One region of the Streptomyces sp. NPDC020742 genome, then DNA from elsewhere that is predicted to be linked to it. Evidence: riboswitches for the same ligand, from Rfam matches in the RefSeq annotation. Region 1 holds a riboswitch; each other region holds the start of a gene.

What was found. A riboswitch is a leader RNA that binds a small molecule or an ion and turns the genes downstream of it on or off. The one in region 1 is predicted to bind cyclic di-AMP.
Region 2: linked by a shared signal. The riboswitch ahead of AB0G84_RS09520 (transglycosylase family protein) and the one ahead of AB0G84_RS30410 (NlpC/P60 family protein) in region 1 are both predicted to bind cyclic di-AMP.
Region 3: linked by a shared signal. The riboswitch ahead of AB0G84_RS27045 (C40 family peptidase) and the one ahead of AB0G84_RS30410 (NlpC/P60 family protein) in region 1 are both predicted to bind cyclic di-AMP.

The regions. Positions count from the first base shown of each region.
Region 1 covers NZ_JBFAEA010000026.1:47,256-58,142, forward strand. The annotation lists gene AB0G84_RS30400 (peptidoglycan DD-metalloendopeptidase family protein) at 1-1,762, shown strand, start outside; gene pcrA (DNA helicase PcrA) at 1,850-4,357, opposite strand; cyclic di-AMP (ydaO/yuaA leader) riboswitch at 4,689-4,870, shown strand; gene AB0G84_RS30410 (NlpC/P60 family protein) at 4,877-6,022, shown strand; gene AB0G84_RS30415 (hypothetical protein) at 6,178-6,531, opposite strand; gene AB0G84_RS30420 (C40 family peptidase) at 6,858-8,009, shown strand; gene AB0G84_RS30425 (alpha/beta hydrolase-fold protein) at 8,128-9,252, opposite strand; gene AB0G84_RS30430 (response regulator transcription factor) at 9,490-10,200, opposite strand; gene AB0G84_RS30435 (PspC domain-containing protein) at 10,296-10,887, opposite strand, start outside.
Region 2 covers NZ_JBFAEA010000004.1:13,822-24,708, forward strand. The annotation lists gene AB0G84_RS09500 (Ppx/GppA phosphatase family protein) at 1-320, opposite strand, end outside; gene AB0G84_RS09505 (DUF501 domain-containing protein) at 317-865, opposite strand; gene AB0G84_RS09510 (septum formation initiator family protein) at 982-1,434, opposite strand; gene eno (phosphopyruvate hydratase) at 1,614-2,903, opposite strand; gene AB0G84_RS09520 (transglycosylase family protein) at 3,239-3,910, opposite strand; cyclic di-AMP (ydaO/yuaA leader) riboswitch at 3,918-4,087, opposite strand; gene AB0G84_RS09525 (transglycosylase family protein) at 4,339-5,421, opposite strand; gene AB0G84_RS09530 (cytochrome P450) at 5,695-6,930, opposite strand; gene AB0G84_RS09535 (LysR family transcriptional regulator) at 7,202-8,083, opposite strand; gene AB0G84_RS09540 (MFS transporter) at 8,238-9,542, shown strand; gene AB0G84_RS09545 (nucleoside triphosphate pyrophosphohydrolase) at 9,500-10,513, opposite strand; gene AB0G84_RS09550 (SurA N-terminal domain-containing protein) at 10,602-10,887, opposite strand, start outside.
Region 3 covers NZ_JBFAEA010000019.1:55,767-65,247, forward strand. The annotation lists gene AB0G84_RS27035 (ATP-dependent Clp protease proteolytic subunit) at 1-426, shown strand, start outside; gene AB0G84_RS27040 (hypothetical protein) at 432-740, shown strand; cyclic di-AMP (ydaO/yuaA leader) riboswitch at 1,014-1,214, shown strand; gene AB0G84_RS27045 (C40 family peptidase) at 1,219-1,692, shown strand; gene AB0G84_RS27050 (ATP-binding protein) at 1,832-2,260, opposite strand; gene AB0G84_RS27055 (8-amino-7-oxononanoate synthase) at 2,665-3,903, opposite strand; gene bioB (biotin synthase BioB) at 4,060-5,214, shown strand; gene AB0G84_RS27065 (adenosylmethionine--8-amino-7-oxononanoate transaminase) at 5,207-6,511, shown strand; gene bioD (dethiobiotin synthase) at 6,546-7,247, shown strand; gene AB0G84_RS27075 (class I SAM-dependent methyltransferase) at 7,277-8,032, shown strand; gene AB0G84_RS27080 (hypothetical protein) at 8,272-8,889, shown strand; gene AB0G84_RS27085 (TIGR03621 family F420-dependent LLM class oxidoreductase) at 9,109-9,481, shown strand, end outside.

The DNA.
Region 1 (10,887 bases):
GTATGCGCACTATCCCGCTTACGACTCCTACGGGCAGCAGTACTCCCCCGCGCACGGCGCCGAGTACGGCGACGGCGACCCGCTCTTCGGCTCGCTCTCCGGCGCCTACGGGACCGGCGGCTATGACAACGGCGCCTATGACACCGGCGGTTACGACACCGCCGGCTACCAGGACGGCGGTTACACCGGCGGACCGTACGGCGCAGCCCCCGACTCCGGGACCTACGACACCGGCGCCTACGACACCGGCACCTACGACGCCCTGTCCTACGGGACGGGCAACTACGGCGCCGACGCCTATGACACCGGGAGCTACCCCACGGCGGCCGGTGACGGCTACGGCGCCGGCGGGTACGACACCGGCACCTACGCCTCGACGCAGTGGGGCACCGGCAGTTACGACACCGGCGCCACGGCCTACGACCCGTACGCGCACACCGCCTACGACCCCGCCGCGCAGGATCCCGCCGGCTACGCCGGCACCTCCTACGGGCACGGCGTGTGGGACACCGGCAGCCACCCCGCCGGCGGCTATGACACCGGGGCCTTCGAGACCACCGGTGCGTACGGGACGGTGGGTGCCTACGACACGGCGGGGACCCACAACATCCACGAGGCCCACACGATGGTCGGCGGCTTCGAGACCATCGGCCGGCAGGCCACCGCAGTCGAGGAGCACGCGGACTTCGGGTCCACCGCCCAGGAGACCGCGGACCACGAGGCCACGGCGATCTGGTCGACGTCGGACCAGGGCCTGATCGCCGGGATCCCGGCGCAGGCAGGTCCCCCGCCGACCGACACCGTCGTCTGGGACAGCACGTCGTGGGAGGCCGGTGCCCTGCACGACGACGGCGCCCCCGGTGACACCGACGGTCCAGGAGAGGCCGCCGGCACGGAGTCCGACCGGTTCGCCGGGTCGGACGCCGCCGCCGTGGCGGACGCCATGACCCAGGCCATGCCGATCACCCCCGCCGCCCCGACCGGCCGGCGGGTCGCCGGACCGGCGCCCGGCAAGGCAGTCCGCGGCCGGGGCCGGCGGCGCCCGGCGAAACGGTCGGCGCTGCTGACCGTGGCCGTGCCCTCGGTCGCCGCCCTGGGCGTCTGCGGGGTGGCCGCCGCGTCCGTCGCCAACTTCGGCGGGGACGAGAAGGACGACACCACCACCCAGGCCGCGGCGGACACCTCGGGCGTCAAGCCCGCCACCGCCAACCGGAAGCTCGACACCCAGCTCGCCTCGCTCAGCGCCAGCGCCGACGACTTCCGCGACCGCGCCAGCCGTACCCAGGAGCGGATCGACCTCAAGGAACGCCAGGCGCTGGAGCGCAAGCGCAAGGCGGAGGAGGCCGCCCGCAAGGAGGCCATGCGCCCCAAGTTCGTGCTCCCGGTGACCCAGCACGGGCTGAGCGCGCTCTTCGGCCAGGCGGGCGTGAACTGGATGTCCGTGCACACCGGCATCGACTTCCCGGTCAGCTACGGCACCCCGGTGCGGGCCGCCACCGACGGCACGGTGCGCACCCAGTGGAACTCCGCCTACGGGAACATGGCGATCGTGACGGCGCCGGACGGCACCGAGACCTGGTACTGCCACCTGAGCAGCACCAAGATCCGTTCCGGCTCGGTCAAGGCCGGTGACCAGATCGCCTACTCCGGCAACTCCGGCAACTCCACCGGACCGCATCTGCACTTCGAGGTGCGGCCCGGCGGCGGCGCCGCGGTCGACCCGCTCCCGTGGCTGCGCAGCCACGGGCTCAACCCGAACTGACCACCGCCGCGACGACGTTCCCGCGCCCGGGGCCCGCTCGGGGCCCACGGGCCGCGGGCCCCCGTACGGCCGGCTACCGCCCCGTCGTCAGAGCTTCTCCACCGGTGCGTAGCGCAGCAGCAGCCGCTTGGGCTTCTCCCCGCCGAAGTCGATGGTCGCCTCGGCGTTGTCGCCGCTGCCCTTGACCCCGACGACCGTGCCCAGCCCGAAGCTGTCGTGGGTGACGCGGTCGCCGACGGCCAGCGACACCACCTGACGGTCCTGGGTGCGCCGGGTGGCGAAGCCGCCGGCGCCCTTGGTGCGGCCCGAGGACAGCGCGGCGCCGAAGCCGCCACCGCCCCCGCGCGAGGAGAGCGAGCCCATCGAGGCGGAGGGCGTCGCGGGTCCGGTGCGCCGCCACTCCACATGGTCGTCCGGGATCTCCTCCAGGAACCGGGAGGGCGGGTTGTACGAGGGCTGTCCCCAGGCGCTGCGCATCGTCGAGCGGGTGACGTAGAGCCGCTCGCGGGCACGGGTGATGCCGACGTAGGCCAGCCGGCGCTCCTCCTCCAGCTCCTTGGTCTGGCCCAGGGCCCGCATGTGCGGGAAGACGCCGTCCTCCATGCCGGTGAGGAAGACCACCGGGAACTCCAGGCCCTTGGCGGTGTGCAGCGTCATCAGCGTGATCACGCCGCTGCCGTCCTCGTCCTCGTCCGGGATCTGGTCGGAGTCGGCGACCAGCGCGACCTGCTCCAGGAAGTCGGAGAGCGTGCCGCCTGGGGCGGCGGCCCCTGCTGCCCCGGGCTCCACACCACGGTCCTGCTCGAACTCCAGGGCCACGGCGGCGAGTTCCCGGAGGTTCTCGATCCGGGTCTCGTCCTGCGGGTCGGTGGAGGCCTGGAGCTCGGCGAGGTAGCCGGTGCGCTCCAGGACGGCCTCCAGGACGGTGGCGGGCCCGGCGCCGGACTCGACGATCGTCCGCAGCTCCTCCATCAGGACGTTGAAGCGCTTGACGGCGTTGGCGGAGCGGGCGGCCATGCCGTACGCCTCGTCGACCCGGCGCAGCGCCTGCGGGAAGGTGATCTTCTCGCGCGCCGACAGGGCGTCGATCATCGCCTCGGCGCGGTCGCCGATGCCGCGCTTGGGGACGTTGAGGATGCGGCGCAGCGGGACGCTGTCCTCGGGGTTGGCCAGCACCCGGAGGTAGGCCAGGACGTCGCGGACCTCCTTGCGCTCGTAGAAGCGCACCCCGCCGACGACCTTGTAGGGCAGCCCGACCCGGATGAAGATCTCTTCGAAGACCCGGGACTGGGCGTTGGTGCGGTAGAAGACGGCGACGTCGCCGGCCTTGGCGTCGCCGGCGTCGGTCAGCCGGTCGATCTCGTCGGCGACAAACTGCGCCTCGTCGTGCTCGGTGTCGGCGACATAGCCGGTGATCCGGGGGCCGGCCCCGGCATCCGTCCAGAGGTTCTTGGGGCGGCGGTTCTCGTTGCGCTCGATGACCGCGTTGGCGGCGGACAGGATCGTCTGGCTGGAGCGGTAGTTCTGCTCCAGCAGGATCGTGGTCGCGTCCGGGTAGTCCTCCTCGAACTGGAGGATGTTGCGGATCGTGGCGCCGCGGAAGGCGTAGATCGACTGGTCGGCGTCACCGACGACACAGAGCTCGGCGGCGGTCTCGGCCGGGCCCACCAGCTCGCGGACGAGGGTGTACTGGGCGTGGTTGGTGTCCTGGTACTCGTCGACGAGGACGTGCCGGAAGCGGCGGCGGTAGTGCTCGGCGACGTCCGGGAAGGCCTGGAGCAGGTTGACCGTCGTCATGATGATGTCGTCGAAGTCCAGGGCGTTGGCCTCGCGCAGCCGCGCCTGGTACATCGCATACGCCTCGGCCAGCGTCTTCTCAAAACCATCGGCAGCCGTCCCGGCGAAGGTCTCCTCGTCGATGAGCTCGTTCTTGAGGTTGGAGATCTTCGCGCTGAAGGACTTGGGCGGGAAGCGCTTGGGGTCCAGGTCGAGGTCGCGGCAGACCAGGGCCATCAGGCGCTTGGAGTCGGCCGCGTCGTAGATCGAGAAGGAGGAGGTGAAGCCGAGCTTCTTGGACTCGCGGCGCAGGATCCGTACGCAGGCGCTGTGGAAGGTGGAGACCCACATGGCGTTGGCCCGCGGGCCGACCAACTGCTCCACGCGCTCCTTCATCTCACCGGCGGCCTTGTTGGTGAAGGTGATCGCGAGGATCTGGCCGGGGTGGACGTGGCGCTCGGCGAGCAGGTGGGCGATGCGGTGGGTGAGCACCCGGGTCTTGCCGGAGCCGGCGCCGGCGACGATCAGCAGCGGGCCGCCGGTGTGCACCACAGCCGCCTTCTGCTGGTCGTTGAGCCCCTCCAGCAGCGCCGCGGCGTCGACGACCGGGCGGGCGGCGCCGTCGCGGTAGTACCCTCCCCCGCTCTCGGCTCCGCTCGCGCGGGGGGACCCGGGCGCGGGCGCGTCGAACCTCCCGCCGAAGAGGTCGTCGGGGATCTCCTCCGGTGCCGGCTCGTGCCCGTCCTCGGGAGGCGGCGGGGGCTCCTCGCCGGTGTGGGCGAGGTCCGCCAGGAAGCTGTCGTCAAAGAGGCTGCTCATCGCCCACCGAGTCTAGGCCGCGGCACCGACAGCGTGCCGGCCAGTGGGCGATTGTCCCCGCCCTGCGGGGCGGCGTCCGGGACCGGGGCAGGTCAGCGGCCCACCCCGCGGCTCACCCCGGCGGTCGGGACCGGCGTGCGCGGCGTCGGGCGGCGAGCTGGCGGCGGGCCCTGCGGTGACGAATCCGGCATCTGCCGCGGCAACCACCTGATCGCGGTCAGGTCACGAAAAGGTTTCGGGCATATCGAACATCAGCCTTCACAGGAGCCACACGAGTTGGCTAACGTCCTCGCTCAGGCAGCCCGCCTCCCCGCGGTCGACAGCTTCCGCACGGGCCGCCTCGCCGAGTCCGGACTGCCGCCAGGCACCCGGAGCCGGGGACCCACCCAGCACCACCGGGGTGAATCGGTCCTGCGCCCGTCCTCGACGAACGCAGGACCGTAGGGCACGCCTTCCGTCAGCACACCGCCCGAACCCGACAGCTAACCCGGTAGGCGGTCCACGGAAGGAGTTGCGGCCTTGGCGTCCCATCGCAAGCCGCGCACCAGCGTTCTCCACTCGCCCGGAGGCCGGCGCACCGCCGCCGGGCTCACCAGCGCCGCGCTGGCCTCGGTCACCCTGCTCTCGCAGTCCGCCGACGCCGCCCCCCGCGCGCCCAAACCCACGATCGAAGAGGTCAAGCAGAAGGTCGACGACCTCTACCGGCAGGCCGAGGTCTCCACCCAGAAGTACAACGCCGCCAAGGAGCGCGCCGATCACCAGCGCGCCACCGTCAACGGTCTGCTCGACGCGGCCGCCAAGCGGGCGCAGCAGATGAACGAGTCCCGGCGCGAGCTGGGCACGTTCGCCTCGGCGCAGTACCGCACCGGCGGGATGAACCCGACGGCGCAGCTGATGCTCGCCAAGGACCCGCAGCAGTTCGTCGACCGCAACCACCTCATGGACCGGCTGACCAGCCGGCAGCAGCAGGCCGTCGCCGCCTACCAGAAGCAGGCGACAGCGGCGGCGCACCAACGCGCCGAGGCGTCCCAGAGCCTGGAGCAGCTCCAGCAGTCACAGGACTCCCTGAAGGCCTCCAAGCAGTCCGTCCAGCAGAAGCTGGCCGAGGCCCGGCAGTTGCTGTCGCGGCTGACCGCCCAGGAGAAGGCGCGGCTGGCGGAGCTGGAGCGGCAGAAGGAGGCGGCGGCCAAGCGCAAGGCCGAGGAGGAGGCGCGCAGACAGCAGGAGCGCGAGCGCCAGCGGCAGCAGGACGGCGGCACCTCCGGCGGGCAGACCGGTGGTGGCAGCACCGGAGGCTCCACCGGGGGCACGCAGTCCACCAAGGCCGAGAAGGCCCTGGCGTTCGCCCGCGCCCAGATCGGCAAGCCGTACGTCTGGGGCGCGACGGGCCCCAGCTCCTACGACTGCTCGGGGCTGACCCAGGCGGCGTGGAAGGCGGCCGGGGTCGACCTGCCGCGCACCACCTGGGACCAGGTCAAGGTCGGCCAGCGGGTGGCGACCAAGGATCTCCAGCCCGGTGACCTGGTGTTCTTCTTCGACGACATCAGCCATGTCGGCATGTACATAGGCGGCGGCAAGATGATCCACGCCCCGCACCCGGGCGCCGACGTCCGCGAGGAGTCGATCTACTACATGCCGATCTACGGGAGCGTCCGCCTGGGCTGAGCCCGGTCCGCCCCCCCTTGAGGCCACCCCCCACGGCCACCCCCCACACGCCACCGCGCGGCCCCCGCCTCCGTGAATCGGAGCGCGAGGACCGCGCGGTGTGCTGTGCGGGTGCCGCCCGCCGGTGAGGGCACCGGCCGGCCGCGGCGCGGGGCTCAGGTCCAGAGCACCGCGATGAAGATGTTGGCGATGGTGAGCCCGCCGACCGCGCCGAACAGCGGCTTGGGCACGCTCTCCTCGTCCCGCTTGACGTAGACCAGCGCCAGGATCACTACCAGGACCGCCATCTTGATGGCGATCTTGACGTTGTTGAGGGGGTGATCCTGGGCCTGGTTGAGGCCGACCAGCACGATGCCGGTGACCAGCATCGTCAGCGCGCCGTGCAGCATGGCCGGCACGAAGCGGGCGGTGCCCGCGCTCATCGCCTTCATCTGGGTCAGGAAGCCGCCCAGCAGCGAGGCGATGCCGATGATGTGCAGCGCGACGAAGATATTGATTACTACGTCCATAGTGCGGGATCGTAGCCGCCGCATAGCACGCCCCTTCGGGCAGGGCGCAGGCAATCCGCACTTCGGTCACGGCAGACCGGCCCCGGCGCACAGTCGGCGACGCCTCGGTCACCCGCGCACCGGCCACGACCGAAAACGATCAATGCCGGGCAAGCAGGCTCATTTCCGTGACGCCCCGGTCTAGCGTCCTCCTCCAGGCGGCCGACTCCCCGCCATCGCCGGACTCCGCACCGGTGTCCTGTCGGCCGCCCCGCCGGGAGGTCCGGCGGTGGCCCGCTCTCCCCCGTAGCGGACCGCCGCCGGACCCACGGCCCGAAGGGAAGGAAGTGACGGCCACCGTGGCCTCGCACCGCAAGCCCAGGCGGCATGTGCTCGCCTCGCTCACCGGTGGCTCGCGCAGCGCGCGCACCGCCCGTACGGCCGCCACCCTCGCCCTCGCGGGTGCCGCCACCGCCACCGCCCTGGAGGGCACCGGCCAGGCGGCGGAGCCCCCCACCCCCGGCCAGGTCAAGGACCGAGTCGAGTCGCTGTACCAGGAGGCAGAGGTGGCCACGCAGAAGTACAACGGCGCCAGGGAAGCGGCCGACACCGCACGCGAGGAGCTGAGCAGACTGCAGGACGAGGCCGCCCGGCGGACCGGCACGCTGAACGCCGCCCGCGGCCGGCTGGGCACCGTGGCCGCCTCCCAGTACCGCTCGGGGGGCGTGGACCCGACCGTGCGACTGCTGCTCTCCGCGGACCCCCAGCGCTATCTGGACGGCGCCGCGGTCCTGGAGCGTACGGGCAGCCACCAGGCCACCGCGGTGGCCGGCTACGCCCGCCGGCTCGGCAGCGTACGGCAGGTGCGGGACCGCGCCCAGGACGCCGCCGAGCGGCTGGCGTCCCAGGAGGTCGCGCTCAAGCGGCACCGGGTCACCGTCGTCCGCAAACTGGACGCCGCGGAGGCGCTGCTGAGCCGGCTGACCGCGGAGCAGCGGCAGCGGATGGCGGGTCCTGGCACCCCCCGGGAGCGGTCCGGCACCGGCCCGGCAGCCCGGGGGACCGGGGGCGACGACGGCCTGTCGGGCGGTGTCCCCACCGGCGCCGCGGCCGCCGCCGACCGGTCCCGGGCAGCGGAGCGGGCCCCCGACTCCCGTGCCGCACGCGCGGTGTCGTTCGCCTACGCGGCCCTCGGCAAGCCCTACGTCTGGGGCGCGACCGGCCCCTCCGCGTACGACTGCTCGGGGCTGACCCAGGCGGCGTGGAAGTCCGGCGGCGTTGCGCTGCCCCGCACCACCTACACCCAGATCAACGCCGGCCCGCGCATCGACCGGTCCCAACTCGCCCCCGGTGACCTGGTGTTCTTCTACTCCGGGATCAGCCATGTCGGCCTCTACATCGGGGACGGCAAGATGATCCACGCCCCGCACCCCGGCGCACCGGTCCGGATCGCGCCGATCGACCAGATGCCGTTCGCGGGGGCCACCCGGCCGGCATAGGGCCACCCGGCCGGCGTAGGGCCCGGCGGCCGGCACAGGGCCCGGCGGCCGGCACAGGGCCCGGGCGGCATGAAGCCCGGCCGGCACAGGGCCCGGCCGGCACCGGGCCCCAGGCCGGCTACCCGTGCAGCTGCCGGCTCAGCCAGCGGAAGACCTCCGGCACCTGCTGGCGCCACACCGCCGTGGTGTGGCCGCCCGCGTCGGACGGGATCAGCTGCACGGTGACCGTCGTCGGCCGCTGGGCGAACTGCCGCAGCCCCAGGCCCGCTTGGTAGCCGTCGCCGGCGGCGCCCGTGACGTACAGCGCCGTACGGGGCGGCTTCCCGGCGGCGTTGGCGGACTTCAGGATGTGCAGCGGGTTGGACGACAGGCGCAGCCGGGGGTCCTTGCCGGCGAGCGAGTCGTGCTCCAGGGCGGGGTCGTTGTAGCCGGACATGGCGACCGCGGCGCGGAAGCGGTCCGGGTGGGCCAGGGCCAGCTTGCTGGCGCAGTGCGCACCGGCCGAATAGCCGGCCAGCGCCCAGGAGTCGGGCCGGTCGCCGGCCCGGAAGTTGTCCAGGACCATCTTCCGCACATCGACGGTCAGCCAGCTGTCGGCGTTGACCTTGCCGGGGATGTTGACGCAGCCGGTGTCGGCACCGGTCAGCAGGTCGGTACGGGGTGCCACCAGGATGAACGGCTTGACCTGGCCGCTCTCCATCAGCGGCCGGAGCTGCTCGCCCACGTGCAGCGACCCGAACCACGCCTTCGACGAGCCGGGGTAGCCGGGCAGCAGCTCGACCACCGGGAACGTCTTGTTGCGGTAGGCGGGCTGGTGGTACTGCGGCGGCAGCCACACATAGACCTCGCCCATCACTCCGGAGATCCGGCCCTGGAGGTTGGTCATTTGGACGCCGGGGCCCATCCGCGGGTCGTCCGCCGGGCGGAACTGCTGCAGCCGCTTGGGCTCGTTCTTGATCTGCTGGCCGCCCAGGCCGTCGGGGCCGAGGTCCTTGGCCGCCGCGACATGGCTGCCGGTGCCCAGCAGGTCACCCCAGGTGTCGTAGAGGTTGTTGGCGTTGTTGACCAGGACGAAGACCACGGTGATGGCCGTGACCTGGGCGAACAGCAGCATCAGCAGCCGGGCCAGGCCACGCACCAGGGGCGGCCCGGCTATCCGGCCCCACAGGGCGAGCGGCAGCACCAGGGCAACGACCAGCAGCGCGATCGACGTGAGGAAGAAGGGCGTGCCCGTCAGGCTCATCGGGGATCTCGATTCCAGGACAACTACGCGAAGGACGTGGGGATGGTTCGGGCCCCGCCTCCGGCAGTGAGCCTCTCCGCGCCCTTAGATGGCGATCCGCGGGGTCCTGGTTGCCCGTCTTTGGTCCTTCTTTACGCCGCCCTCCCCGGCTCCGCCCGTTCCGCCGCGCGGGCCCCGCGGGGCCGTCCCGTGCCGGCCCTGACCTGCGGGGCCCGCACGGACGGGCAGGTCAGGCCGTCAGATCAGGCGCCGGGCGGCCGCCCAGCGGGTCAGCTCGTGGCGGTTGGACAGCTGGAGCTTGCGCAGCACCGCCGAGACATGGGACTCGACCGTCTTCACCGAGATGAACAGCTGCTTGGCGATCTCCTTGTACGCGTAGCCGCGGGCGATCAGCCGCAGGACCTCGCGCTCACGCTGGGTGAGGCGGTCCAGGTCCTCGTCGACCGGCGGGGCGTCGGTCGAGGCGAAGGCGTCCAGGACGAAGCCGGCCAGCCGCGGGGAGAAGACCGCATCGCCGTCGGCGACCCGGAAGACCGCGTCGACCAGGTCCGTGCCCGTGATCGTCTTGGTGACATAGCCACGGGCACCGCCGCGGATGACGCCGATGACGTCCTCGGCCGCGTCGGACACCGACAGCGCCAGGAAGCGGACCGGTCGCTCGGTGTCGGCCGACAGTGCGGCACAGCGGCGCAGCACCTCGACGCCGCCGCCCCCGGGGAGGTGGACGTCCAGGAGGACGACCTCGGGGCGGGTGGCGGTGATGACCGTGACCGCCTGGTCGACGTCGGCAGCCTCGCCGACCACCTCGACGCCGGTGCGGCCGGTCTCCCCGATCTCGGCCTGCACGCCGGTGCGGAACATCCGGTGGTCGTCGACCAGCACGACCCGTACGGTCCGCCCCCCTTCGGCCCCGCCGCCGGTCCCGCCCTGTGCGCCCTCGCTGCTCATGTCTTCCGCCCGCCCTTCGGTGTCTGCCCCGCCATCATCGCCTGTCCCGGCCGGTGGTGCCCCGCCGGGAGCGGCCGGCCCGCCCTCGTACTCCGTCATTCGGCGGGCTCCGCCGCGCGCTCCATCTCCAGCTCGACGACCGTGCCGCCGTCGGGGGCGGAACGCAGCCGGGCCGTGCCGCCGTTGCGCTCCATCCGGCCGATGATGGACTCCCGTACGCCCATGCGGTCCGCGGGGACCGCGTCCAGGTCGAAGCCGGGGCCGTGGTCGCGCACCGAGACGAACACCGTGCGCCCCTCGACCTCGGCGAACACCTGCACCGTGCCGTCCTCGCCACCGTACTTGGCGGCGTTGACCATCGCCTCGCGCGCGGCCTGCATCTGGGCGCCCAGCGCCTCGTCCAGCAGGCAGTCGCCGACGACCACGACCTCGATCGGGACGCCGTGGTGGTCCTCGACCCCGGCGGCGGCGGCGCGGACCGCCTCCGCCACGGTGGCCGGCTCCTCCTCCTCGTCCTTGCCGCGGCCCTCGGGCTTGTAGAGCCAGGCCCGCAGCTCGCGCTCCTGGGCGCGGGCCAGCCGCGCCACCTCCTTGGGGTGGTCGGCGTTGCGCTGGATCAGGGTGAGGGTGTGCAGCACGGAGTCGTGGACGTGGGCGGCCACCTCGGCGCGCTCCTGGGCGCGGATG
Region 2 (10,887 bases), on a different contig from region 1:
TCGGGCTGCACGCCCAGTATGTCCACCACGCCGCGGACGAAGTCCTCGCGGTTCTCCGCGTCCCGGGAGGCCGAGGTCGCCACGAAGCGGACCTGTTCCGCGCCCAGCCCCTTGATCACCGCGGCGTACTCCCGGCAGGCCGCGAAGGTGCGCTCCAGTGCCTCGGGCGCCAGCCGCCCGGTGCGGTCCACGCCCTGGCCCAGCCGGACGATCTGCATCCGGCGGTCGAGCTCCTTGAGCTCGCCGGTCCGGGGGTCCGCGTCCGCCACCAGCAGGCGGATGGAGTTGGTGCCGCAGTCGATGGCGGCGACGCGCTTCACCGGGACTCCCCCTCGTCGTTGTCGTCACCGGCGCACGGGCTGACGCACGGCCCCTTCTTCCACCACTCCGGCAGCATCGCGATCGCCTCGTCACCGAGCGGATTGACGCCCGGGCCGGCCGCCAGCGAGTGGCCGACCAGGACGTGCAGGCACTTGACCCGGTCGGGCATCCCGCCGGCGCTGGGGAAGCCCGCCAGCACCTCGATGGTGTCCCGGCGCCGGATGTAGTCCTCGTGGGCCGCGCGGTAGGCGGCGGCCAGTTCCGGGTCGGTCGCCAGCCGCTCGGACATCTCCTTCATCACGCCGTTGGCCTCCAGCGTGCCGATCGCGGAGGCCGCGCGCGGGCAGGTGAGGTAGTAGAGCGTGGGGAAGGGCGTGCCGTCCTCCAGGCGCGGCGCGGTCTCGACGACGTCCGGCTGGCCGCAGGGGCAGCGGTGCGCGATGGCGCGCAGTCCGCGCGGCGGGCGGCCCAGCTGCTCCTTGAAGGCGGCGATGTCCGCGGCGGTGGGCTCGGTGGGCTCGGTCTGGGGCGGAGGGGTTTCCATGTGCGCTTTCGGTGAGATGGGTGGTGAGGCGGCGGGGGCCGTCCCTGTCGACAGTACGGGCCGGCGGGCACCGGCGGTACGGCCCGGGACACACCGGCGGCCGGGCCGGGGCCGGCCTAACGCTTGTCGGCCGAGTCGACCGCACTCCACAGGTTCTCGTACCAGGGGCGCTGTGCTGCCTGCGGGCCCTTGGGGGCCGCGCCGGTGCCGGTGCCGTCCTGGACGATGTAGCCGGTCTCGCCCGGCATGACGTAGTGCAGGTGCCGGCGGGCCTGCTGGCGTACGTAGGCGGGGTCCTGCCAGCGGGCCTTCTGCTCGCGCAGCCGGTCCAGCGCGGCGCCGGCGTCCTGGGCCCTGCGGCGCTGGTCGGCGATGTCGGAGCGCTGGGAGACGTACTGCCTTATCGGGTACGCCAGCGCGACGACCAGGGAGCACATCACCAGCGCCAGCAGGGCCGCGCGGCCGGTGAGGCGGTTGCGGCGGGCCGGGCGGGCGCGGTAGACGCGGGCGGCGGCCTGCTCGCCGAGCGCCTTGAGTCGGGTCGCGGTCGAGAACCGGTCCGCGGGCACGTCGTCTCCCCTTCGCTGGCTGACGCCGGAGGGCATCACGCCGGACTGCATCAAGCAGGTACGTCCCCGGCAACGGTACGGGACCGTCGCCGGGGACGTGCTGGTGACGGGCGGACGCCGCGTCGTGGCCGCGCTGCGCGCAGGGACGCGCGTGCCCGCTGCTGGGCGGCGCGCCGTCCTTACTGGCCCGCGGAGCGGAACCGCGGGAAGGCGGAGCGGCCGGCGTACACCGCGGCGTCGTCGAGGATCTCCTCGATGCGCAGCAGCTGGTTGTACTTGGCGACGCGCTCGGAGCGGGCCGGGGCGCCGGTCTTGATCTGGCCGCAGTTGGTGGCGACGGCCAGGTCGGCGATGGTGACGTCCTCGGTCTCGCCGGAGCGGTGCGACATCATGCACTTGAAGCCGTTGCGCTGGGCCAGCTCGACGGCGTCCAGGGTCTCGGTCAGCGAGCCGATCTGGTTGACCTTGACCAGCAGGGCGTTGGCGGAGCCCTCCTCGATGCCGCGGGCCAGGCGCTCGGGGTTGGTGACGAACAGGTCGTCGCCGACCAGCTGGACCTTGGCGCCGAGCTTGTCGGTGATGACCTTCCAGCCGGCCCAGTCGTCCTCGAACAGCGGGTCCTCGATGGAGACCAGCGGGTACGCGGAGACCAGCTCCTCGTAGTACTCGGTCATCTCGGCGGCCGAGCGGGCCTTGCCCTCGAACTCGTACGAGCCGTCCTTGTAGAACTCGGAGGCGGCGACGTCCAGGGCGAGCGCGATGTCCTGGCCGGGGGTGTAACCGGCCTGCTGGATGGCCTCCAGGATCAGGTCCAGGGCCTCGCGGTTGGAGCCCAGGTTGGGAGCGAAGCCGCCCTCGTCGCCGAGGCCGGTGGACAGGCCGCGCTCCTTGAGGACCTTCTTGAGGGTGTGGTAGACCTCCGCGCCCCAGCGCAGCGCCTCGGAGAAGGACTCCGCGCCGATCGGCGCGATCATGAACTCCTGGATGTCCACGTTGGAGTCGGCGTGCGAGCCGCCGTTGAGGATGTTCATCATCGGGACCGGCAGCACGTGCGCGTTCGGGCCGCCGAGGTAGCGGAACAGCGGGAGGTCGCTGGCCTCGGAGGCGGCGTGCGCGACGGCGAGGGAGACGCCGAGGATGGCGTTGGCGCCGAGCGAGCCCTTGTTGTCGGTGGCGTCCAGGTCAAACATCGCCTGGTCGATCAGCCGCTGCTCGGTCGCGTCGTAGCCGACCAGCTCCGGGCCGATCTGCTCGATGACGGCGAGGACGGCCTTCTCGACGCCCTTGCCGAGGTAGCGGTTCGGGTCGCCGTCGCGGAGCTCGATGGCCTCGAAGGCACCGGTCGAGGCGCCGGACGGCACGGCGGCACGGCCCGTGCTGCCGTCGTCGAGGCCGACCTCGACCTCGACCGTGGGATTACCTCGCGAGTCGAGAATTTCGCGGGCTACGACGACGTCGATGGACGGCACGTTGTCTCCTTCATGGGTGTCTGGAGTTGCAGCACGAGCCTAACGGCCCCGGGCGCGTCCGCCTGCCCTTGGCCCGCTCCGTGGGACGGAACGGCCCGGAATACTTAGCAAAGGCCTAGTTCGCGGGATGTTTACCCACATTGTTCGCGGAACGGGGAAAACCCAAGATCGTGGCCGGTCAGCGGCGGGTGGCAGAGCGGGCCGAACCGAGAAACCCCGCCACGGCGCGCTGGGGGAAGTGCGCGCCGCGGCGGGGTCGTCTCAGGAGGAACGCGATCCGGACGGGACCGCCGGTGCCCGCCGCCCGGGCCCGGTCGATCCCGGTACCGGACGGCTCAGACGTGGAGCTTCTGGCCCGGGAAGATCAGGTTCGGGTTGCCGCCGATGACCGACTTGTTGGCCTCGTAGACGGACTTCCAGCTCGTGCCGTGGGCCTTGGCTATCTTGGCGAGGGTGTCGCCCGCCTTGACGGTGTAGTTGCCGTGGCCCAGGGACTTGCGCTCGGTGGAGCGCGAGGCGTGCTGCTCGGCGGCCGGGGCCTTCTTGGCCTCGCTCTTGGTCGCACCCTGGTCCTGCTGCGGGGCCGACTTGGTCTGGGCCGAGGAGCCGGAGGTGTCGACGTTGGCGGCCGGGCCGCCGGCGGTCAGGCCGCCCGCACCGGCACAGGACCAGGCGCCCGGGCCCTGGATGGCCAGGAGCTTCTCGGCGGCGGCGATCTGCTGGGACTTGGTGGCCAGGTCGGCGCGCGGCGCGTACTGGGTGCCGCCGGCGGCGGCCCAGCTGGAGTTGGAGAACTGCAGGCCACCGTAGTAGCCGTTACCGGTGTTGATCGACCAGTTGCCGCCGGACTCGCACTGGGCGACCTTGTCCCAGGTGGCGACGGAGGCGGCGGAGGCAGAGGTGGCGCCCATCAGCGGGACGGCCACGGCGGCACCGGCGACACCGGCGAGGGTGGCGACGCGGGCGGCCTTGGAGGGACGACGGTGCTTGCCCTTGAAGATCAGCATGGTTGGTTCGTTTCCTCACCGACGCCTACGAGGTGAGCTGTCGGGTTCGGGCTGTGAGTGGCCCGGCCGGGTGTGGGTCCCACACCCGGCTTCACCCCAAGCCGGCTGACCCGCTTTCACGGGCCGGGGCGGCACTTACCTTGGGTCCCCCGCTCCTGCCTTCGGCGCGTGCGCGTCAAGTGCCTCCGGCCGCCGGCAGGATTCGGCGTGCGGTCGAAGGGCCCGCTTTAGCGAGCGGTCATGAACGTAATCAGTAACCCTCGGGATGTTCAAACACCCTCAACTGAACCGAGTTGGCTACTTTTGATCACGACCTGGTCACATCTCCGCAGGTGGGGCACCGTGTGACAGCCCCGTACGGATCGGGGTTCACCCGGCGCAACGAGACGCTTGTCTCACTTTCGCCAAACCGGGCGAAGGGCCGTGAACTACCCCGCGTCGCGCCCGAGATCGAGCCGCTGCCCAGGCTGGATCAGGTCCGCGTCGGAGCCGATGACACCCTCGTTCCGCTCGTAGAGCGCGGTCCAGCCACCGGACAGCCGGTGGGCGCGGGCAATGGCTGACAGGCTGTCACCGGGGCGCACGGTGTAGTCCCCGCCGCCGACCGGGTCGCTGCGGTGCGCGTCGTCGCCGCGGGAGGCGTGCCGGCCACCGGAGGCGCGGTCGGCCCCGTCACCCTCGTGCGCGTCCGCACCGCCACGGTGCCGGCCCTTGGTGGGCTCGTCGTGCGGGGTGCCGGTCGTGTCGGGGCGGCTGCCGCCGTCGGACGGGTCGGCCGGGGCGGACGGGTCGGTGGCGCCGTCGGACGGGTCGGCCGGGGCGGACGGGTCGGTGGCGCCGTCGGCGCTGCCGGAGCCGGCCCCGCCGTCCTCGTCACCGCCGGGCGCGGCGGGGCCGGACGGCTCCCGGTCTTTCCCTCCGCTGCGGTCGGCGCCGTCGGAGCCGGACGGGTCCTCGGTGGGCGCGGAGGGCGAGGGCGTGGCCTGGGACGGCTCGCCGGAGGGGCCGGGCAGGCTGTCGGACAGGCCGCTGTCGGGGGCCCCGGGCTCGTCGGAGGAGTCCGTGGACCCGTCGCCGTCGGACGGGGCGGGCCGGGGGGTGCTGGTGCTGCCCGGGTCGACCTGCGGTATCCGCCCGTCCTGGGTCAGCCCCGCGTTCACCGCACAGCTCGGCCAGGCGTCCGGACCGCGGTCGTCCAGGATCGACTCAGCCACCGCGATCTGCTGGGCGCGGCTGGCGAGGTCGGGGCGGGAGGCGTAGGCCGAGCCGCCGTAGTGGTCCCACATCTGCTGGGTCAGCTGCAGCCCGCCGTAGAAGCCGTTGCCCGAGGCCGCGCTCCACACCCCGCCGCTCTCGCACTGGGCGACCCGGTCCCAGGTCGCGGTGTCGGCGGCGTGTGCACCGCCGGCGGAGAGCAGCGGCAGCGCGAGTCCCGCGCCGGTGACTCCCGCCGTGACAAAGATGGCCGGTGCCTGACGGGGGCGACGGTGTCGGCCGTTCCCGGAACGCATGCAGGTGCCTTTCGCGCGGCGGTTGAGTTGTCGGACGACCCCGTTCGCTTCCCACGAACGTGCCGACGGGCCACCCGCCGGCCGATGCGGGCAAGGCGTCCCCTTACCTCGGTCCGCCCCGTCACCGCTTCCGCCGATCGAGTGAATCCCCTCGGATCCTGTCGATCGTCGGTGGAAAGGTAGCCGGGGTCACGGGTAGTCACAAGTCGGTGTAGCGCAGATCACGCTTAGGTCACGCACCTGACGTCACGTCAGTTTCGGTCCCACCGCTGGTCAGGGCTGCTCGGGCCGGAACTCCACCGGCAGCGAACGCAGTCCGCGCATGATGAGCCCGCCGCGCCAGCGCAACGCCTCCGGATCCGCCGCCAGCTTCAGGTCCGGAAGGCGCGTCAGCAGCGTCGCGAGGGCGGTCTGCCCCTCAAGCCGGGCGAGCGGTGCGCCCAGGCAGTAGTGGATGCCGTGCCCGTACCCCAGGTGCTGGTTGTCCCGCCGGGTCAGGTCGAGCACGTCCGGCTCGGTGAAGCGTTCCGGGTCGCGGTCCGCGGCGGCCAGCACCACCAGGACCGGGTCGCCCGCGGCGATCCGCTGCCCGCCGAGCGTCAGCTCCTCGGTCGCGAACCGCCAGGTCGCCAGCTCCACCGGGCCGTCGAAGCGCAGCAGCTCCTCGATGCCGGTGGTCAGCAGCTCGGTGTCGCCGGCCAGCAGCGACTTCTGCAGCAACTCGCGCTGGGCGGGGTGGCGCAGCAGGGCGTAGGTGCCGTTGCCGATGAGGTTGACGGTGGTCTCGAAGCCGGCGAACAGCAGGATGAACGCCATCGCGGCGGCCTCGTTCTCGGTGAGGTGCTCGCCGTGGTCGGAGGCCCGGATCAGGCCGGAGATCAGGTCCTCGTCCGGCTCGGGGTGCTCCCCCAGGGACGCCCGCTTGCGGTGGATCAGCTCGGCGAGGTAGCCGCGCATCTTCTTCACCGAGCGGGCGACCCCGCCGCGCGGCCCCCCGCCGTGGCGGATCATCATGCCCGCCCAGTCGCGGAAGTCGTCCTGGTCCTCCTCGGGGACGCCCAGTAGGTCGCAGATCGCGTAGATCGGCAGCGGGAAGGCGAACTCATGGATCAGATCGGCCTCCCCGCGCCCGGCGAAGCCGTCGATCAGCCGGTCGGTCAGCTCCTGGACGCGCGGGGCGAAGGCCGCGACCCGGCGCGGGGTGAAGGCCTTGGAGACCAGCCGGCGCAGCCGGGTGTGGTCGGGCGGGTCGATGTTGAGCAGGTGCGTCATCAGGTTGGCGCTGCGCTCGCCGGGGATGCCGACCTTGCCCTTGCCGTGCGCGGACTCGCTGTGGTGCACCGGGTTCTTGGAGAGCCGGGCGTCGGCGAGCGCCTGCCGCGCCTCGGTGTAGCGGGTCACCAGCCAGGCCTCGACGCCACTGGGCAGCGCCGTGCGGTGCACCGGGGCGTGCTCGCGCAGCCAGGCGTACGCGGGGTACGGGTCGGCCGCGAACTCCCAGGTGAACAGCTCGGGGGCGGGGGGCCGCCCGGCCGGGTCGGCGGCCGACGCCGGGCAGCCGGCGGGGGGCTGGGCGGGGCCGGTCCCGGGGGCGGTGCCCGGGGCGGCGGCGGGGTTCGGCGCGGGATGGGCGTGGGGCTCGTGGTGCACCTTCCGACCGTAACCGGTGGGCGCACAACGGCGCTCCGACGGACGGAAGGGCACCGGGCCCGCTCCCCACCGGGCCCGGCCCGACAACCAGGCCCGGCTCGACAACCGGGCCCGCTCCGGACGACGCGCCCTACCCCTCCCCCGCGTCCACCCCCAGCCCCGCCAGGAACGCCAGCGCCGCCGGCGAGGGCCCGAGCGCGCTCCACACCACCCGCTCGGTGCGCTCTGGCGCCGGCCGGGCCCGGACCAGGTGCAGTCCCGACAGCTTCGAGGCGATCGCCTCCGGCACCATGCCGATGCCCAGCCCGGCCCGCACCAGTTGCGCCAGGAACTCGACGGTGGTCACCTCGAAGGCCACCTCCGCGGTCAGCCCCGCCGCCCGGAACGCCTCATCGCGCTGCCGGCGGGCCGCCGACCCCGCCGTGAAGTCCACAAAGGTCTCCCGGGCCAGCCGGGAGAGCGTGGTCCACTCCCGCCCGGCCAGCGGATGCCCCGGTGGCACCACCGCCACCAGCTCACCGCGCGCCAGCACCCGCTCCCGTACGCCGACGGTGCGCACGCCGGGCGCCAGGCCGACGAAGGCGACGTCCAGGGTCCCCTCCCGCACCTTCGCGATCAGCGGATCGCTCATCTCCATCTGCAGGCCGATCCGCACCTGCGGACAGCGGCTGCGGAAGTCGCCCAACTCCCGGGCCAGGTCCACCGCCGCGACGGTCGAGATCGCCCCCACCGCCAGCCGGCCGCGCACCTCGCCGGTCGCCGCCGCCACCTCCGCCCGGGCCCGCTCGGCCGCCTGCAACGCCTGCCGGGCGACCGGTACGAAGGCCTCGCCGGCCACGGTCAGCCGGACGCTGCGGCTGGTCCGGTCGAACAGCCGCGCCCCCAGCTCCTTCTCCAGCCGGGCGATCTGATGGCTCAGCGCGGACTGCACCACATGGCAGCGCTCCGCGGCCCGGGTGAAGCCGCCGGTCTCGGCCACCGCGACGACGTAGCGCATCTGCTGGAGCTCCATGGCGTCGATGCTAGGCGGCAACGATCGCGATAAGCGATGGATGAAATGACAACAATGCGTTGGACTCATCGATGGAGCCGGACCCAGGCTGGGTGGCGCCCGCCGCCCCGGTGGTGCCGGGCACCCGCACACCCACCGAACGGGGAGGTCATCGATGGATCCCGACCACGGCCCGGAGCCGGGACCCACACCGCGGGACGGGCGGCCCGGCGGGCTCGGACGCGGCACCCTGCTGCTGATGTCGCTCGCCGCCGGGCTGTCCGTCGCCGGCAACTACTTCGCCCAGCCGCTGCTCGACGTCATCGGCCGCGACCTCGGCCTGTCCGCCGCCACCGCCGCGCTGGTGGTGACCGTCGCCCAGGTCGGCTCCGGCCTCGGCCTGCTGTTGCTGGTACCGCTCGGCGACCTGCTGGAGCGCCGCCGGCTGGCGGTCACCCTGTGCGCGGCGACCGCCGCCTCCCTCACCCTCACCGCCAGCGCACCGAACACCGCCCTGTTGCTGACCGGCACCGCCCTGACCGGCCTGGCGTCGGTCGCCGCCCAGGTCGTCGTGCCCTTCGCGGCGACCCTGGCGGCGCCCGCCGAGCGCGGCCGGACCATGGGCACCGTGGTGACCGGGCTGCTGCTGGGCATCCTGCTGGCCCGTACCGCGGCCGGGCTGCTCGCGGAGTTCGGCGGCTGGCGCACCGTCTACTGGGTCAACGCCGCGCTGATGCTGCTGATGGCGGTGCTGCTGCGGCTGAAGCTGCCCGCCCTGCACACCACGGCCGGCCTGCGCTACCCCGCGCTGCTGCGCTCCACCCTGGCCCTCTTCGGCCAGGAGCCGGTGCTGCGCCGGCGGGCGGCGCTGGGGGCACTGACCTTCGCGGGCTTCAGCACGCTGTGGACCGCGCTGACGTTCCTGCTGTCCGGCCCGGCCTACGGCTGGCGGGAGTCGACCATCGGGCTGCTGGGGCTGGTCGGCGCCGCCGGCTCGCTCGCCGCCTCGGTGGGCGGCCGGCTGGCCGACCGGGGCCTGGCCCACCACGTCACCGGCACCGCGGCGCTGCTGCTCCTGGGCTCCTGGGGCCTGCTGGCGCTGGGCGGTGTGGGCGGCACCGGGGCGCTGGCGGCGCTGCTGGCCGGCGTGGTCACCCTGGACCTGGCCGCGCACGCACTCCACATCAGCAACCAGAACCTGGTGTACGGCGTGCGCCCGGAGGCCCGCAACCGCCTCAACTCGGCGTATATGACCAGCTACTTCGCCGGCGGGGCGGCGGGGTCGGCGCTCACCTCGGCGGTGTGGGGCGCCGCCGGCTGGACCGGGGTGTGCGCCCTGGGTGCCGGCCTGGCGGCGGCGGTCGTGGCCGTGTGGACCTACGACCGGCTGCGGCCGGTGCCCCCGCAGCGCCCGGCGGTGCCCGCACCCCGAGGGTCCTACTCCGTACCGGCCTCCGCGGCCAGCACCGCGTCGCGGTAGGTCCGTGCCGCGGCCCGCAGGGCGGCCTCCGGGTCGACGCCCTCGGCCTCGGCCCGAACCGCCATCGCCAGGAGTTCGTAGCCGATGCCCTCGCCCGCCGGCGGGGCGACGTCCAGCCCCGCGGTCCGCACCCGCGAGGCCAGCTTCGCGGCGAGCGCCAGCCCGGGCTGGGCCAGCGGGACGCCCTCGGTCACCGACTGCCGCCGCTTCTCCTGCGCCTTGGTCCGCAGCCAGTGGGCCTTGACGTCCTCGGGGGTCTCGGCCGCTTCCTCGCCGAAGACATGGGGGTGGCGGTGGATCAGCTTGTCGACGATCGTGCCGGCCACATCGTCGAGGGAGAACGGCTCGTCCGGGTCGTCCTGGGCGATCCGGGCGTGGAAGACGACCTGGAGGAGGACGTCGCCCAGCTCCTCGCGCAGCGCCTCCCGGTCGCCCTCCTCGATGGCCTCGACCAGCTCGTACGCCTCCTCGATGCCGTACTTGGCCAGGTCGCGGTGGGTGCGGATGCTGCTCCAGGGGCACTCCGCGCGGATCTGGTCCATGACCTGGACGAGGTCGAGCAGCCGGGCTCCGGGCAGGTCGTACGAGCCGGGCAGCAGCTCCAGGTCGGGCATGGTCTCGCGGCCGGATCCGGCGAGCCGGGCCAGCCCGTCGGTCAGCGCGCTCTCACCGTCCGCCGAGGTCAGCACCACGGCCGTACGGTCGTCCGGCACGCAGTAGTCGACCAGCTCGCGGGCCGTCGGGGCGGCGGTCTCCACCGCGATGCCGGCCTCGCGCAGATACGGCAGCTGCGGGTGGTCCGCGTCGGCGCACAGCACCCGCGCGGCCGCCCGCAGCAGCTGCCACGCGGGCCAGGACAGCAGGCCGGGGGCGACCCGGTGGCTGGTGGTGAGCAGGACCAGGCGTCCGGTGCCGCCGCCCTCGGTGCGGGCGTCGGCGCCGGTGTCGGCGGCAGAGGCGTCAGCGTTCACGCCTCGAACGTAACGCACCGCACCGACAGCGCCGGGCGCCGGCCGCCGCTCCCGCACCGCCCCGGCGGCGCGGGAGCGCCCCGGGCCGTCAGGCCTGCTGCTTCGGCGGCGCGCTGGTGATCCAGGGGTCCTTGGTCCGGCCGAGGATGACCTGCTGGTCGTCCCAGCTGCCGAAGCGCGGGTTGACGTCGATGCCCATGGCCCGGGAGGTCCGGGACAGCTCCCGGGCGAGCTTCTGCTGGCCCTCGGGCCGACCCCGGTCGGCGTGCAGGTGCTGGGCGACGCCGTCCAACAGCAGCTGGTTGCGGACCATGCCGTCGACCTCGTCGGGGGCGATGCCCTGCTGCAGCCACATCGCCTGCAGCCGCTCGGCC
Region 3 (9,481 bases), on a different contig from region 1:
ATCAACTCCCCCGGCGGCTCCCTCACCGCGATGACCGCCATCTACGACACGATGCGCTTCGTGTCCTGCGACGTGGGCACCGTCTGCCTGGGACAGGCCGCCTCCGCCGCCGCGGTCCTGCTGGCCGCCGGCGCACCCGGCAAACGGCTGGCGCTGCCCGGCGCCCGGATCCTGATCCACCAGCCGGCGTTCGGCGAACCCGTCGAGGGGCAAGCCACCGATCTACAGATCCAGGCGGACGAACTGCTGCGCACCCGCGCCATGCTGGAGGAGATGCTGGCGCGGCACACCGGCCAGCCCCGCGAGCGGATCGCCGCCGACATCGAGCGCGACCGGTTCTTCGACGCCCAGGCCGCCCAGGAGTACGGCCTGATCGACGGGCTCACCCGCAGCCGCAAGCAGACCCCCGCGCCGGTCGACCGGTGAGCCGGATGCTGCCGCCGGAACCGCCGCCGCTGCCCGCGCTGACCCGCGCCGAGGGCGAGCTGATCGACCGCTACCTGGAGGTGCTCGACCTACTGGGGCGGATCAATCCGGCCCGCGCCGGCCACACCTACAGCGGGCTGCGCGCCGCACAGGCCCTGGTGGGCAAGGCCACCGCGCTGCGCGACGCCCTGACCCTGATGCACCAGCGCGGGGAGAGCGAGTTCCACCGCGGGACGCTGGCCCAGGCGATGCGGGTGCTGGACGGTGAGCGGCGGGCCGGACTGGTGACGGTGCCGCCGCAGGACGGGCGGTGACGCGACACGCGCGCCTGCCCGGACGGCGTAGCGTCCACGCCCGCCATAAGGGGGCGACAAATTGCGGAGGTCGAACGCAATTCCATCGGCCTGCGATGTTTCGCTCCTGGTCCCGACGTTGCGACACCCCGTGCCCCGCCACCTGACGGAACATTTTTCACCATTTGGACCAAATGTGGCGCATGTCACATACGCCAATTTCAGCTCGGAATTCGGGCGCTTTGTGCGTGACGATCCCTTCGACGACAAGACCCCGCCACAGCGGCGGGGCGGTCCGGACGGGCGCCCAATCCCGCCGCCGTACCGGACGTCCGGTCGACAAGGTGGATCGGCGGGAGCGGAGGACCCAAGCAGGACGGGGTCCGGGGCTTTGCGGCCGACGGACTCCTTGGGGTGAAGCCGTGTGCACGGCCGGGCATCTTCGCCAGCCCGAACCCGACAGGTATCCCTTCGCAGGCGGCTGACGAAGGGTCTGCGCATGACCGTGCGCACGCATACGCCGAATCTGCTGGCACGCGCCAGCACCGTGTCGGTCCTGACACTGGCCACGCTCGGCGGGGCCGCCCTCGCTCCGGGGGCGGCCCCGGACGCCGAAGCCGCCTCCGTCGCCGCCTATGCGCTGCGGATCGCGGCCTCCAAGCGGGGATCGCCCTACCAGTACGGGGCACAGGGGCCGCACCGCTTCGACTGCTCGGGGCTGACGCTGTACTCCTTCAGGCGCGCCGGACGGGCCCTGCCCCGCAGCGCCGCCGCGCAGTACGGCCAGACCCGGCATATCCCCGCCTGGAGCCGCAAGCGCGGCGACCTGGTCTTCTTCCACTCGACCCGCGGCGTCTACCACGTCGGGATCTACGCGGGCCGGGGCCTGATGTGGCATGCGCCCAAGACCGGCCAGGTGGTCCGGCTGGAGAAGATCTGGAGCCGCGCGGTCTGGTACGGGCGGGTGCGCTGAGCCGCGGACGCGCCACTGGGGCGGCTGGGCGGGCGGGTCCCGAGCCGCCGGACCGGCGAGCCCGGATGCCGGGCCGGCGAGCCCTGAGCGGCCGGGCCCGGTGCGCGGGGCCGTAGCGAAAGGTTCCTGCAGCCGCCGGTCAGCCGACCGCGACTCTCCACGGCAGGGTGATCCGCACGGTCTTGCCGCCGCACCGGGTGGGCACGACCGACATCCGGCCGCCGGCCTCGGCAGCGAGGAAACGGATGATGACCAGGCCCCGGCCGTTGTCCTGCTGGACCGCGGCGGGCAGCCGCCGCGGGCGGCGCGGATGGCTGTCGGTGACGCCGACGGCCAGCACCTCGTCGCGGTCGAGCCGCAGTTCGACGGTGAACGTCGGGGACTGGCCGAGCGTGTGCTGGACGGCGTTGGTGGCGAGTTCGGAGACGATCAGGCGAACGGAGTCGGCGAGCTCGGAGTCGGCCGGCAGCCCCCATGAGGCGAGCACGGCCAGCGTGTGTCTACGGGCGTGGACGACCGAGGCCGGGGCGCTCGGCAGGGTGAGTGCGGATTCCTGGTGGTCTGCCATCGCGACGCTGTCCCTTTCCCACCGAGGCCGGCTCCGGTCCACTGACCTGGAGCCGGGGTGCCGCTCGGGGCACCGGTACGGCCTCGGACTTCTGCTGTGCGCCAGAGTGACCCCTCATGCTGCCGGTGCGGTGCCCGATCCACCACCATCTAGGGAGATCTGTCGCCCGATGCGGTGAACTCTGCGACGCGAGACTGGATTTGGGATGTACCGGACACCGGTGGGCCCTCCAGGCCCCTCTCCGCCCCGGCGCCCGACCCGCCGTGCGCGGCGTGATCGGCCCGTCCTCGCCGGTGTCATCGGCCCGTCCTTGCCGGTGTGCCGGCACTCGTCGCGGGTCCGGGCAGCCTGTCCTCGCGGTGTGCGGGCCCCGGGCTCGCGGGTCGGGGCTGCCGTGCCGGCCGTCAGTCGGCCGGGGCGGTGGCGACGATGATGCCGACCGCCCGGTCGATCTGGCCGTCGGTCAGGTCTCCCCGGGCGGTCAGCCGCAGCCGGGATATCCCGTCGGGCACGGACGGCGGCCGGAAGCAGCCGACCGCGAGACCGGCCGCGCGGCAGTCCGCGGCCCAGCGGACCGCGGCGTCCGGTGACGGGGCGCGGACCGAGACCACCGCGGCGTCCGGCCGTACCGCCGCCAGGCCCGCCGCGGTCAGCCGGGCGTGCAGAGTACGGGCGACCTCGCCGGCCCGGGCGGCGCGGTGCGGCTCACGGGCCAGCAGCCGCAGCGCGGCGAGCGCGCCGCCGGCCGCCGCCGGGGCGAGACCGGTGTCGAAGATGAACGTCCGGGCGGTGTTGACCAAGTGCTCGATGACCCGGGCCGGGCCGAGCACCGCACCGCCCTGGGAGCCCAGCGACTTGGAGAGCGTCATGGTGGCCACCACATCGCCGTCGCCGGCCAGCCCGGCGGCCGACAGGGCGCCCCGGCCCCCCTCGCCCAGCACCCCGAGGCCGTGCGCGTCGTCGACCAGCAGCGCGGCACCCCGACTCCGGCAGGCCGCGGCCAGCGCCGGCAGCGGCGCGGCGTCGCCGTCGACCGAGAACACCGCGTCGGTGACGACCAGCGCCCGGCCGTCGTGGCCGGTCAGCGCGGTGCGTACGGCGTCCGGGTCGGCGTGCGCGGCGATCTCGGTACGGGCGCGGGAGAGCCGGCAGCCGTCGATGAGGGAGGCGTGGTTACCGGCGTCGGAGACGACCAGGGTGCCGGGGCCGGTGAGCGCGGTGACGGCGGCGAGGTTGGCGGCGTAGCCGGACGACAGCACCAGGGCGGCCTCGAAGCCGCAGAACGCGGCGAGTTCCTCCTCCAGGCGGGCATGCAGCTCGGTGCTGCCGGTGACCAGGCGGGAACCGGTGGCCCCGGCGCCCCAGCGATGTGCGGCCTCGGCCGCGCCATGGGTGACCTCAGGGTGCCGGGCGAGCCCCAGGTAGTCATTGCTCGCCAGATCCAGCAGCGGGGAGTCCGCCGGCCGGGGCCGCAGGGTGCGCACCAGGCCCGCCCGTTGACGTTCGGCACGCGCCGTTTCCAGCCAGTCGAAGGCCGCCTGGTGCGCCGGGGCGCCGGTCGCGGCGGAGGGCTCCCCGGAGGCCTCCGCGGGGGGCGCGGGCGGGGCGTCGTACAGCAGCGGAGGGGCGGAGTCCTGCGGCATCGGCGTCCTTAGTCTGTCGGCCTCGATTGTGGGCTGTCGATAGACGTTAGCGGTCGTTCCGCAGGGTCACAGTGTGGTGATACACACACCCCGATCGGGAGTCGTTGTGGGGATCCTCCTTTCCCGGGAGGGGGGACGTAAGACAGGATCATCGCCATGGACCTGCTGAACACACTGGTGGACAAGGGACTGCGGCGCGAGTTGCCGACCCGTGAAGAGGCGTTGGCCGTCCTGGCAACGTCCGATGACGCTCTGCTTGACGTCGTGGCCGCGGCCGGAAAGGTACGCCGCCAGTGGTTCGGGCGGCGGGTCAAGCTCAACTACCTGGTCAATCTGAAGTCGGGCCTGTGCCCCGAGGACTGCTCGTACTGCTCGCAGCGGCTGGGATCGAAGGCCGAGATCCTCAAGTACACCTGGCTCAAGCCCGATCAGGCCGCCGAGTCGGCCGCCGCGGGGGTGGCCGGTGGCGCCAAGCGGGTCTGCCTGGTGGCCAGCGGACGCGGCCCCACGGACAAGGACGTGGACCGGGTTTCGGAGACCATCTCCGCCATCAAGGAGCAGAACGAGGGCGTGGAGGTGTGCGCCTGTCTGGGGCTGCTCTCCGACGGCCAGGCCGAGCGGCTGCGGTCTGCGGGCGCGGATGCCTACAACCACAACCTCAACACCTCGGAAGCCACCTACGGCGACATCTGCACCACCCATGACTTCTCCGACCGGGTCTCGACGGTCCAGCAGGCCCAGGAGGCGGGCATGTCCGCCTGCTCCGGCCTGATCGCGGGCATGGGAGAGAGCGACGCCGACCTGGTCGATGTGGTCTTCGCGCTGCGCGAGTTGGACCCGGACTCGGTGCCGGTCAACTTCCTGATCCCGTTCGAGGGCACCCCGCTGGCCAAGGAGTGGAACCTCACCCCGCAGCGCGCCCTGCGCATCCTGGCGATGGTCCGGTTCGTCTGCCCGGACATCGAGGTGCGGCTGGCCGGCGGCCGGGAGGTGCACCTGCGCAGCATGCAGCCGCTCGCGCTGCACCTGGTCAACTCGATCTTCCTGGGCGACTACCTGACCAGTGAGGGCCAGGCCGGCAAGGACGACCTGGCGATGATCGCGGACGCCGGCTTCGAGGTGGAGGGCGCCGAGACCACCACGCTGCCCGAGCACCGCCGGCCGGGCTGCGGCGGCCACCCGGCACCGTCCGCGGACGGCGGCACCGCCGAGGAGCCCACCGCCGTCCCCGCGCCGTCCGACGAGACCCGCCGGGACCTGGTCTCGGTGCGCCGCCGCGGCGCCGGCACCGACCTCCCGCCCAATGCCTGAGCCGCTCGCCCCGCGCGAACTGCTCGCTCTCGACCGGCAGCACGTCTGGCACCCGTACGCACCGATGCCCGGCACGGCCGAACCGCTCGCGGTGGCCTCGGCGTCCGGTGTCCGGCTGCGGCTGGTCGAACCCGCCGAGGGCCAGCACGAGTTGGTGGACGGCATGTCGTCGTGGTGGTCGGCGGTGCACGGCTACAACCACCCGGTGCTCAACGAGGCGGCGCGTGGCCAGCTGGAGCGGATGAGCCATGTGATGTTCGGCGGGCTCACCCACGAGCCCGGCGTCCGGCTGGCCAAGCGGCTGGTCGACATCACTCCGGAGCCGCTGCAGCACGTCTTCCTCGCCGACTCCGGTTCGGTGTCGGTCGAGGTCGCGGTCAAGATGTGCCTGCAGTACTGGCGCTCGGTCGGCAAGCCGCGCAAGCAGCGGCTGCTGACCTGGCGGGGCGGCTACCACGGCGACACCTGGCAGCCGATGTCGGTGTGTGACCCGGACGGCGGGATGCACGAGCTGTGGCAGGGGGCGCTGCCGCGGCAGGTCTTCGCGGACGCGCCGCCGGCCGGCTTCGACGCCGCGCCGGACGAGGCGTACGCCGCGCACCTGCGCGAGCTGATCGGCCGGCACGCCGAGGAGCTGGCGGCGGTGATCGTGGAGCCGGTGGTGCAGGGCGCCGGCGGGATGCGGTTCCACTCCCCCGGGTACCTGCGGGTGCTGCGGGAGGCGTGCGATGCGCACGGCGTGCTGCTGGTCCTGGACGAGATAGCCACCGGCTTCGGCCGTACCGGTGCGCTCTTCGCCGCCGATCACGCCGGCATCGCGCCCGATGTGATGTGCATCGGCAAGGCGCTGACCGGCGGGTACCTCACGATGGCGGCGACGTTGTGCACCAGCGAGGTCGCCGACGGCATCGCCCGCGGCGAGCTGCCGGTGCTGGCCCACGGGCCCACGTTCATGGGCAATCCGCTCGCCGCCGCGGTCGCGGACGCCTCGATCGGGCTGCTGCTGTCGCAGGACTGGGCGGGCGAGGTCCGCCGGATCGAGACCGGGCTGCGGGAGCGGCTGGCGGCGGCCCGCGGGATTCCCGGGGTGCGGGACGTACGGGTGCTGGGCGCGATCGGCGTGGTGCAGCTCGACCGGGCGGTGGACATGGCCGCGGCGACCCGGGCGGCGGTCCGGGAGGGCGTCTGGCTGCGCCCCTTCCGCGACCTGATCTACACCATGCCGCCGTACATCACCGGTGACGAGGACGTGGCCCGGATCTGCGCCGCGGTGTGCGCAGCGGCCCGCGAGGGCTGACGGCCCCGGAGACGGACAGAGGGAGAGGGACGAGATGTCGGTACTGTTCGTGACGGGCACGGGCACGGAGATCGGGAAGACCGTGACCACCGCCGCGATCGCCGCGGCGGCCTGCGCGCAGGGCCGTTCGGTGGCGGTGCTCAAACCGGCGCAGACCGGCGTCGGGCCGGACGAGGCGGGCGATGCGGCGGAGGTCGAGCGGCTGGCCGGCGCGGTCACCACGCTCGAACTGGCGCGGTTCCCCGAGCCGTTGGCGCCCGCGACGGCCGCGCTGCGCGCCGGCCTGGCGACGGTGGGCCCGCAGGAGATCGCCGGGGCCGCGGCGAAGCTGGCCGCCTCGCACGACCTGGTGCTGGTCGAGGGCGCCGGCGGGCTGCTCGTACGCTTCGACGCGGACGGGCACACCCTCGCCGATGCCGCACGGCTGGCGGACGCCCCGGTCCTGGTGGTCGCCCAGGCCGGGCTGGGCACGCTCAATGTCACCGCGCTGACCGCGCTGGCGCTGCGCACCCACGGGCTGCGCTGCGCGGGGGTCGTCATCGGCAGCTGGCCGGCGGCACCCGACCTCGCGTCCCGCTGCAATCTGTCGGATCTCCCGGACGCGGCGGGTGCCCCGCTCCTGGGGGTGGTCCCGGAGAGTTCCGGCACGCTGCCGCCGGCCGCTTTCCGGGCCGCGGCCCCCGGCTGGCTGGCGCCGGCGCTCGGCGGATCGGGCCCGCTGGACCTTCCCGTGTGACCGACGGCCACCCGGGGCACACTGCGCCGATGACGGATGACGCCTTCGGCGACGACGACGCGCGGCGGTACGACCTCCTCAACCCCTGGGGGCCGAGCGACGATTTCTACCTCGGCCTGGTGCGGTCGGCCCGCGCCGTCCTGGACATTGGGTGCGGTACGGGCACGCTGCTGCACCGCGCCCGGGAGCGCGGCCACACCGGCCGGCTGTGCGGACTCGACCCGTCGGCGGCGATGCTCGGCCGGGCCCGGCGCCGCACGGACATCGAGTGGATCCCCGGCGACGCCTCGTGTCTGGACACCGACGCCGGCCATGGCGCGGCGTTCGACCTGGTCGTGATGACCGGCCATGCCTTCCAGTGCCTCACCACCGATGCGGCGCTGCGCGGCACGCTGACGGCGGTCCGCACGGCGCTGGCCGACGGCGGACGCTTCGCCTTCGAGACCCGTAACCCGCTGGTGCGGCCCTGGGAGCGGTGGACGCCGGACCGGGCGACCGAGGTGACCGATGCCGGTATCACGGCGCGCATCGCGCACCGCGTCGAACTGCCGGTCCGCGGTGACCTCGTGCGCTTCTCCGAGACCTGCTCCCTGCCCGACGGGGACCGGGTGCGGTGGAGCAGTCTGCGGTTCTGGGACGCGGCGTCGCTGACCGGGTGGCTGCGCGCCGCCGGGCTGACGGTCGAGGAGCAGTACGGCGATTGGGACCGCTCCCCGCTCACCGACCGCAGCCCGGAGATCATCACGCTCGCCGGAGTGGCGGCCCGGTCCCGGTGCGGGGACTGACCGGAGGGAGCGGCACGAATCTCGCGGGTGCGCTCAGCACGGGGAGACCGTCCCGGTAGGGCGCTTGACGGGCCGGCATTCCCACGGGGCGGGAGACGGTGCGGCTCCGGCCCCTGCGGCTGCGTCCGCGCCACGCCCCGCCAACCGGGCGGGGCTGGTGCGCCGGCCCGGCATGGCGCCATGGCCAGGCGCGAGGTGCCCGGATGCTGTGAGGGCCTTCGCACCCTGCGGGAGAGACCATGCGCGACCACCCCAGCCTTCGAGAAGCCCGGCCATCGACCTCCATCGGCCCGGACCATGACACTCCCGGTCAGCCGGGGGTCATCGGCATTGCGCTCGCCGCCGTGCTCACGGCCGCACTCGCGCAGGGTTCCTGGCAGTGGTTCTCCACCTACATCGGGGTGACACTGCTTGCGGTGATCTTCTCCTTCTACCGACTGCCGGTACGCCGGCCCGGCCAGGGATCCGTGTACGCACGGAACCTGGTGGCGTATGCACTGGTCGTCGGCCTGTGCGTGGCGATCACCCTGGCCCCCATGCTGCAGCGCTGGGCGCGGCTCTTCCCGATGCCGGGCACCCGTGGTGTGTGTCCCGAGCTGGGCACGTACGAGGGGATCCGGGCCGAGGCCGCACTCGCGAACCTCGCCGGCCGCGACAGCGGCGCCCTGGCCCATGCGCAGGCGGTCCAGAGCCATACCGCCGTGGCCGACTGCCTGGCGGCCACGACGACCCTGTGGCTGCCGGTGTACGGGGCGGGGGCGGCCGTCCTGACGGCTCTGGGCGCATGGTCCCTCGACCGGGCCCGGGCGAGGAAGAGGGCGGCCGTGGCCGACCGAAACCCTCCTCGCCCGGGCTGAGCAGGCGGGCGCACGCGACCGCGACCGGACCGCAAGGAGTGGGCGGGGCCGCGTCAGCGGCGGAGGGCGTCGAGGTCCTCGTCGAGGGACGGGCACCCGGCCCGGGGCGGACCGGCCGGGAGCGAAGAGGAAACCGCCTCCGTTTTCGAACGGATCATGGTTGCATGGGCGGGGACCGATCATGCTCGACGTCGGCCGAGCATTCTCCAAGGGGGCCTCATGACACGTCCGTTCCGCTTCGGCATCAATCTGCTCACCCTCGACACGGGCACCGCGTGGCGCGAGAAGTGCCGGCGCGCGGAGGCGCTGGGCTACGACGTCCTGCTGGTTCCGGACCACCTCGGGTGGCCGTCGCCGTTCCCCGCGCTGGTTGCCGCGGCGGAGGCGACCGAGCGCCCTCGGGTGGGCACCTTCGTCCTCAATGCGGGCTTCTGGAACCCCGCGCTGCTGGCCCGCGAGGTCGCCACCACCGACGCGCTCACCGGCGGGCGGCTGGAGCTCGGGCTGGGGACGGGGTACGTCCGCGCCGAGCACGAGCAGGCCGGACTGCCCTGGGGATCGCCCCGTGAACGGGTGGACCATCTCGCCCGCA